DNA from 2 places in the Mangrovibacter sp. MFB070 genome. Region 2 is predicted to be linked to the other one. Evidence: predicted binding sites of a transcription regulator. Region 2 holds the regulator's gene; the other holds the start of a gene.
What was found. Region 2 encodes CRP, which controls carbon source genes, mostly activating them, when cyclic AMP is high. Its sites were predicted from a motif close to ATGTGANNNNNNTCACAT; they were not measured.
Positions count from the first base shown of each region.

Region 1 (4,193 bases), on a different contig from region 2:
TGATCTTCCCGCCAGAATGCGGGTATTGCCGGGGGTAAAATGCCCGCAGGCGCAGGAATAAGGCAGGGAAACGTGAGCAAAGAAGATGATGCCAGGCTGGACCAAAAAGTGCGTGCGGCGTGGATGTACTACATTGCCGGGCAGAATCAGAGTGAAATAGCTACCCTGTTAGGGACTTCAAGGCCGGTCGTCCAGCGCCTGATAGCTGCGGCGAAAGAAGAGGGTATTGTTTCCATTGGTCTGCACCATCCGGTGGCGAACTGCCTTGATTATGCGCAGTTGTTGCAGGAAAAGTACCAGTTGCATGAATGCAATATTGTGCCGGTCTACAGCGAAGACAGCCTTCTCGATAGCGTGGCATTTGGCTGTTACCAGGTGATGTCCCGTTTTCTGCGGGCCGATACACCGAAGATCATTGGTATTGGCTCGGGGTTTACCCTGAAAAAAACCATTCAGCGCATTGATTTTAATTGTAAGAACGCCCGCTGTGTTGCGTTGATTAGTGCCATGGATGAAAACGGCCAGTGTAATTATTACGACGATGTGCCCTTGCTGCTGGCGCGTAAACTGGAAGCCAAATATTCTCAGTGGCCGGCACCGCGCTATGCACAAACCAATGATGAACACGCAATGTGGTGCTCAAGCCGCTTGTTTAATAACGTGAGCGAGTTAGCCAACCTGTCGGACGTTATTTTTGTTGGCGTGGGGCCTTTAGGTGAGCAAAGCCCAATTTATAAAGACGGGTTTATTAACCGGGCGCAACTGGATGAACTAACAACACTGGGCTCTGTAGGTGAGATCCTGGGGCGGTTTATTGATGCTGATGGCAATGTTGTTAACAGTGAAATCAACCAGCTGATAACCAGTTATGATATTCGCAACAATCCCTGCCCACGTATTGGTGTGGCCTGTGGCGATTACAAACGCCCGGCGATTTTAGCCGCGCTGAAAGGGGGCTGGGTTAACGGCCTGGTTACCGATGAGCATACAGCTCGCTGGTTATTAACGCGCTGAGCGCATTGCTTGCATCACCTTTTTGGTGTGGCCTGGTTGGTGTTTATGGTGCCTGTTTTCGCTATTACATCTGGCAATTTCCGTGCGTGGTTATCCCGGTAAAAATAAACAGGTGCCTTATTGGCACCTTAGATTGATGAAAAAGAAGGGAAAAGCGTGGTTATCCCTTCTTTTTAGTTAGCAGCCGAAAATCAATGAATTGATTTTCCTGGTTTTTTATTAGGTGACATCCTTTCTTTCTGTACGGACATGAGGTTTGTCATCAGACTCAGGTGCCTTATTGGCACCTCCTGAGCGCAAAAAATGAGGTAGTGTTCACAAAATTGCCATCGCATCTTCTGGCTATTACTCACAGCCCTCATTGTTCAATTCAGTTTTTCTATTTATTTAATAACTCACTGTATTTAAAAAATAAAAACATTTGATTCCCGCTATTTGTTAAATTTTAAATGTGATTCAATTCACAAAAAACTATTAACAAACAGGGGTGTCAATGTTCTGTATGGATTCATTTATCCAGTTTTTGAGATCTTCGTTGCAAATACAGGGCTTGCAGCCAGGGAAAAATGTGGGTGTCGCAAGCAATAAGGGCAAATGATGAAAATCGGTATTGTCGTAAGTGGCGGAGATGTTTCAGGGATAAATAATTTTATTTTCCAGATAGCCAGGCTGGCGCAGGCTGATATTACGCTATTTAATGGCGGGATCCCTGGCTTACTGGAGAAAAAACACCATGAGATTGCATGGCGTGAATTGGTGGACTTCTCTATCTCTGCAATGCCGGTAATCACATCCGGGAGGACGTCGAAAAAATTAATGCGTTCAGAGTACAGCGAAATCAGTAAAAAACTTAAATCACTCCATATTGATATATTAATCATGGCAGGTGGCGATGGTTCTTTACAATTTCTGAATACCCTCAGCGAATTTGGTGTTAATTGTTTTGGTGTGGGTATGACGATTGATAATGATGTATTCGGCAGTGATTACACTATCGGTTTCTCAACGGCCTGTGAACAAATTCGCCAGGAAGTATCCAAATTACGTAATACCGGCAGGGCATTGCCCGGGCGAGTATTTATGATTGAAGTTCTTGGTGGGTACTGTGGCGAGCTGACTTTGCAGGCGGCTATCAAGAGTAATGCCGATATTGCGTTAATCCCTGAAAGGCAGTTGCCAGTGGCTGAGCTGGTATCAAAAATTCAGCACAAGCTTGCGGAACAAAACAGCGTCGTAATCCTTTGCTCAGAAGGCTACACGAAAGAGTACTCGCCAGGGTTTCAGGGGGCGATAGACACCATGATAAAACAACTGGAGCCACAAATAGGTGTGCGTATCCGTAAGACCATTTTGGGTTTTGGCTTACGCAGTGGCGACCCAAGTTGCGAGGAAATTTATCAGGGAACGATTATGGCCAGTGAGATTGTTCGTTGCATTCAGTCTGGAATGCGTAATAAAGCCATTGTTATTAATTCGAGTAATAAACCTATTCCCATTGATTTAATTAGTATGCAAAAACGCCTGGTCGATACTGAAGGGCATCATTATAAACTTGCAAGGCAGCTCAATATCCTTTGAGGAGACCCTACATGTTAAAAGTACTTTGCGTATGTGGCTGCGGCCTCGGCTCAAGCTTTGCCATTGAAATGACCGCGAAAGCTGTTCTTAAAAAACTGGAGATTCCTGCACAAATTGAACACACCACTGTTTCTGAAGCGGGGGCATTTAAATCCGATATTATTTTAACCTCCAAAACATTTGCAGATATTTTAACAGCCGATGCCAGTGAAGAAGAGGCAAGGCGCGTTATCATTCTGAATAAATTAACTGATAAAGAGGAGATAGAAACAAAAATAGTTGCCTTTATGAAAGCGCAAAATTTAATGGTGGTTGATCATGAATAGTATTATTTCATTTATTGTAAAAGATTTACTCGGCCAGGCATCTATCCTGGTGGCATTTATTGCCATGCTCGGGTTGATTCTGCAAAAAAAATCGCCAGGGAAAATAGCAGAAGGCACATTTAAAACGCTGCTGGGCTTTCTGATAATGATGGCAGGCATTAACATTATTGTCGCCACTTTGACTTTCCTTAACGATATTTTTACCCATGGCTTCGGCATGAAAGGGTATATCACCGACGTGGCAGCGATAGCCGGGCTGGCAAACCGTGAGCTGGGCTCCGAAGTGGCGTTAACGCTGATGGTGATCTTTGCCGTCAATATCCTGGTGGCGCGCCTTTCACCCTTTAAATACATCTTCCTGACCGGGCAGGCACTGCTCTGGATGGCAACTATCGGCACTGTTATTGGCTATAAAGCTGGCCTGACAGGTTTACCCCTTATCCTTACTGGTGGTGTTTTTGGTGGGGTTATGGCGGTGTTGATGCCAGCGCTGGCACAACCTGTGGTACGGCGAATTACCGGTTCAGATGACGTCGCGCTGGGGCATTTTTGTACCATTGGCTACCTGGTTCAGGCTGCGGTGGCAAAAGTTGTCGGCAAAGGCTCCCGCTCAACTGAAGACCTGGTGCTGCCGGATAATTTCAAGTTCCTGCAAGATACCTATTTGTCTATGGCGGTGGTGATGGTGCCCATGTACCTGATCCCGGCGCTGGCGGCTGGGCCTGCTTATATTGCCCAGTTTTCTGGCGGTATGAACTACCTGATGTACGCGTTTATGCAATCTATCCAGTTTGTTGCCGGTGTTTTTGTTCTCTATAGCGGTGTGCGTTTACTGCTTAATGAACTGGTGCCTGCATTCCGTGGAATTGCCATGCGTATTGTGCCAGACGCCAAACCCGCTCTGGATTGCCCGGTTCTCTTTCCCTATGCCCCCAATGCAGTGATAGTCGGCTTTCTGGCAACAACAGTGGGTTCTATTATCGGCATGCTGGTCTTCCCGATGTTCGGGATGGCAATGATTCTACCCGGGTTATTAACGAACTTTTTTGCAGGTGGCACCGCTGGCGTTTTTGGCAATGCGCTGGGAGGGCGACGTGGAGCAATGATTGGTGGTGTTGTCCATGGCCTGTTTATTACTTTCCTGCCGTCAGTTTTGGTGCCGATGCTGGAAAGTTACGGTTTTAATGGCGTCACGTTCAGTGACTCAGATGTGATCAGTTCTGGCCTGGTGCTGGGGCATGCATTCCAAAATAACTGGTTATTTGTTGCCTTGTT
Region 1 covers NZ_JJMI01000019.1:332,265-336,457, reverse strand. The annotation lists gene DT73_RS08125 (sugar-binding transcriptional regulator) at 73-1,014, shown strand; gene DT73_RS08120 (6-phosphofructokinase) at 1,612-2,592, shown strand; gene DT73_RS08115 (PTS sugar transporter subunit IIB) at 2,604-2,918, shown strand; gene DT73_RS08110 (PTS sugar transporter subunit IIC) at 2,911-4,193, shown strand, end outside.
Region 1: DT73_RS08120 (6-phosphofructokinase) is a predicted target of CRP. The motif match lies at 1,464-1,481, and genes of this name have one in related genera.

Region 2 (4,193 bases):
CCGATTATGGCGCGCAGGAGCGCTCACTTGCTCAAAAAGTGGCGGATGTAAAACGGCAACTGAAACAGGGTGATGCTGTTCTGGTCTGGTCTGAATTGCATGAAACGGTGAATATCATGCCCCGCACCCAATTTAAGGGCTGATTCACAGGCGTCACACACAGTATTGGCATCCACCACTATACTGCTTTAACCTGCAGTACTGTGCGTTTCACATTGCCTCTTACTGATGGAGTGGTTGTTTATGTCAGCCAAGCACCCTGTTATTGCGGTTACCGGTTCCAGTGGAGCCGGTACCACGACAACCAGCATTGCCTTTCGTAAAATATTTAATCAGCTTAATCTGCGGGCTGCCGAAGTTGAAGGTGACAGCTTTCACCGCTATACCCGCCCGGAAATGGATATGGCAATACGTAAAGCCCGCGACCTTGGCCGCCATATCAGTTATTTCGGGCCAGATGCCAACGACTTTGCCTTGCTGGAGCGCACATTCAGGCAATACGGCGAGCAGGGTAACGGCCAGTCTCGCAAATATCTGCACACTTACGATGAAGCCGTTCCCTGGAATCAGGTGCCTGGTACCTTTACCCCCTGGCAACCGCTGCCTGAACCCACAGATGTATTGTTTTATGAAGGGCTGCACGGCGGCGTGGTAACTCAGGAGTGTGATGTCGCTCAACACGTTGATCTCCTGGTCGGCGTGGTACCTATCGTTAACCTCGAGTGGATTCAAAAGCTGGTAAGGGACACCAGTGAACGCGGCCATTCCCGGGAAGCCGTGATGGATTCAGTGGTGCGCTCAATGGAAGATTACATCAATTACATTACACCCCAGTTTTCACGTACTCACCTTAACTTCCAGCGAGTGCCTACCGTGGATACGTCCAACCCCTTTGCAGCCAAAGCGATTCCTTCTCTGGATGAAAGTTTTGTCGTTATTCATTTCCGCGGGCTGGAAGATATCGATTTCCCATGGCTTTTGGCAATGCTGCAAGGGTCATTTATTTCTCATATCAATACACTAGTTGTCCCGGGTGGGAAGATGGGCCTGGCGATGGAGTTAATCATGACGCCACTGGTCAAACGCCTGGCTGAAGGGAAAAAAATCGCGGGGGCCTGATACAGGCACAGAACGGGCGGGCGCTGCAAAGTACAGCCCCCGCCATGAAAACTTAGCCTTCAACCACTTCCCATGAGTGCGTGATGGTGGCTGCTTTGCCAAGCATTAACGCAACAGAGCAATATTTTTCCGCAGACAAATCCACCGCGCGAGCCACGGCATTATCTTTCAGATCTTTCCCTGTAACGATGAAGTGCAAATTGATAGTGGTAAACAAACGCGGCGCTTCTTCCCGGCGTTCAGATGTCAGTTTGACCTCACAATCAGTCACATTATGGCGGCCTTTTTGTAAAATAGAGACAACATCAATGGCACTGCATCCACCGGCAGCCATTAGCACCATTTCCATTGGACTTGGCGCTTTATCACCGGAGTTACCATCCATCAGGACCTGGTGGCCTGAGGCGGATTCACCCAAAAATGTTAAACCTTCAACCCATTTAACTCGCGCCTGCATACTCATTACTCCCAACTAAAGTGTTATCGCAACAGATTACGCGGCATTAACAAAACAGGCAATGGAAGGCGACACAGGTCATGCTGAAACGAGACAATAGAAGACACTTCAGGAAACCTGTGCTAAAACAAACAAGATGTAACAGACTGACAGTGACGTCATACCTGTTACAGAGGAAAAAGCGATTACAGACCAAACGACTCATGGCTCGCTTCAGGAATGGGGCGATTTAATGTTGTAACGCCAACAGGGCCCTACCCTGTCTTTGAGCAAGTTTATAATAGAGGATAACCGCGCATGGTGCTTGGCAAACCCCAAACAGACCCGACTCTCGAATGGTTCTTGTCACATTGCCACATTCATAAGTATCCATCCAAGAGCACCCTGATCCATCAGGGCGAGAAAGCAGAAACGCTGTATTACATCGTAAAAGGCTCTGTGGCCGTGCTTATCAAGGATGAAGAAGGCAAGGAGATGATCCTTTCTTATCTTAATCAAGGCGATTTTATTGGCGAACTGGGGCTGTTTGAAGAAGGCCAGGAGCGTAGCGCCTGGGTTCGTGCAAAAACAGCCTGTGAAGTAGCCGAAATTTCATACAAAAAATTTCGCCAGTTGATCCAGGTAAACCCGGACATTCTGATGCGCCTTTCATCCCAGATGGCACGTCGTTTACAGGTCACTTCTGAAAAAGTAGGGAACCTGGCATTCCTTGATGTAACCGGCCGAATTGCACAGACTTTGCTTAACCTGGCGAAACAACCTGATGCAATGACCCACCCGGATGGCATGCAAATCAAAATTACCCGTCAGGAAATTGGCCAAATTGTTGGCTGTTCCCGTGAAACTGTGGGCCGTATTTTAAAAATGCTGGAAGATCAAAACCTGATTTCCGCTCACGGTAAAACCATTGTGGTATACGGTACTCGTTAATTTTACTGTATTTCATCACACATTGAGGCACGCTCCAGAGCGTGCCTTTTTGTTTTGCTCAACCCAATATCCCTTCGGCTTTACCGAACAAATTCTGAAAATTGTTCACGAATGACACAAAACTGTCACAAATTCGCCTTATTCTTCCCGGGTACTGAAAACACAGCGATTAAAAAATTATTTTTGATCTAACCTTTTCCGGGAGAAATTATGGCAATGCTTAGCTCTTCAGCCCGTCTTGTAATCGCCGCTCTGACTCTGTCCACCACAACTGCATTTGCAGCCACTAACCTGACAGGTGCCGGTGGTACGTTCCCAGCGCCGGTTTATGCAAAATGGGCTGCAGAATATCAGCAGAAAACAGGTTCTCAGGTAAACTACCAGGGAATTGGTTCTTCAGGTGGTATCAAACAAATCATTGCAAAAACCGTCGATTTTGGTGCATCTGATGCGCCAATGAGCGATGCTGATCTGGAAAAAAATGGCTTGTTCCAGTTCCCGACCGTGATTGGTGGCGTGGTTCTGGCCGTTAATATCCCGGGTATTAAATCAGGTGAACTGACTCTGGATGGCAAAACACTGGGTGATATCTACCTGGGTAAAATCAAGAAATGGAATGACCCGGCAATCACTAAGCTGAACCCGAATGCCAAATTGCCGGATACCAACATCAATGTGGTTCGCCGTGCAGACGGTTCAGGCACCTCTTTCGTCTTCACCAGCTACCTGTCCAAAGTAAGCCCGGACTGGGCAAGCCAGGTTGGTAAAGGCACCACCGTTAAATGGCCAACTGGCCTGGGCGGCAAAGGGAACGATGGCGTGGCTGCATTCGTACAGCGTCTGCCGGGTTCTATTGGTTATGTTGAATATGCCTACGCAAAACAGAACAACCTGACCTGGACTAAGTTGTTTGATGCTGACGGTAAAGCAATCGAGCCGACCCAAAAAAGCTTCAGTAACAGCGCAAAAGAAGCCGACTGGAGTAAAACCTTTGCTCAGGACCTGACTTATCAGAAAGGTGCAGATGCATGGCCAATCTCTTCTACTACTTTTATCCTGGTCTACAAAAAGCAGGAAAATGCAGAGAAAGGTGCCGAAGTGCTGAAGTTCTTTGACTGGGCTTACAAAAATGGCAACGCTATCGCTGGTAACCTGGATTACGCTCCACTGCCTGCAAGCGTTACTGAACAGATTCGTGCTGCATGGAAAGCCAATGTAAAAGACAGTTCAGGTAAAGCCCTGTACTAATCTTGATGAATGGAACACTCTGCTTCAAAAGTAAAAAGCCGGGGTTACCCGGCTTTTTATTGCTGTCCTTGAACCCCGGCACCATCAGTTAAGTGCATACAGAGAGTGCATGAGTGCAGTTACAGCCCTTTAACCACCGCTTTTATTGCATCGGCAAAACGAGCCATACCCTCTTCAATATCTTTATAATCAATAACCAAAGACGGAGCCAGACGGACTACATCCGGCCCGGCATTGAGGATCATCAAACCATTCGCTGCGGCCGCATTCAGTACATCACGCGCCCGCCCTTTGTATGCGGCACTCAATTCGGCACCAATCAGTAACCCCATTCCCCGGATATCACTGAAAACAGCGTACTGTTCATTAATCTGCTTCAGGTGTTTTACGAACAACTCGCGTTTCGCCATAACACCATCCAGAACTTCCGGCGTATTGA
Region 2 covers NZ_JJMI01000028.1:16,951-21,143, forward strand. The annotation lists gene DT73_RS15480 (YheU family protein) at 1-143, shown strand, start outside; gene DT73_RS15485 (phosphoribulokinase) at 244-1,119, shown strand; gene DT73_RS15490 (OsmC family protein) at 1,172-1,576, opposite strand; gene crp (cAMP-activated global transcriptional regulator CRP) at 1,874-2,506, shown strand; gene pstS (phosphate ABC transporter substrate-binding protein PstS) at 2,717-3,754, shown strand; gene DT73_RS15505 (aspartate aminotransferase family protein) at 3,874-4,193, opposite strand, start outside.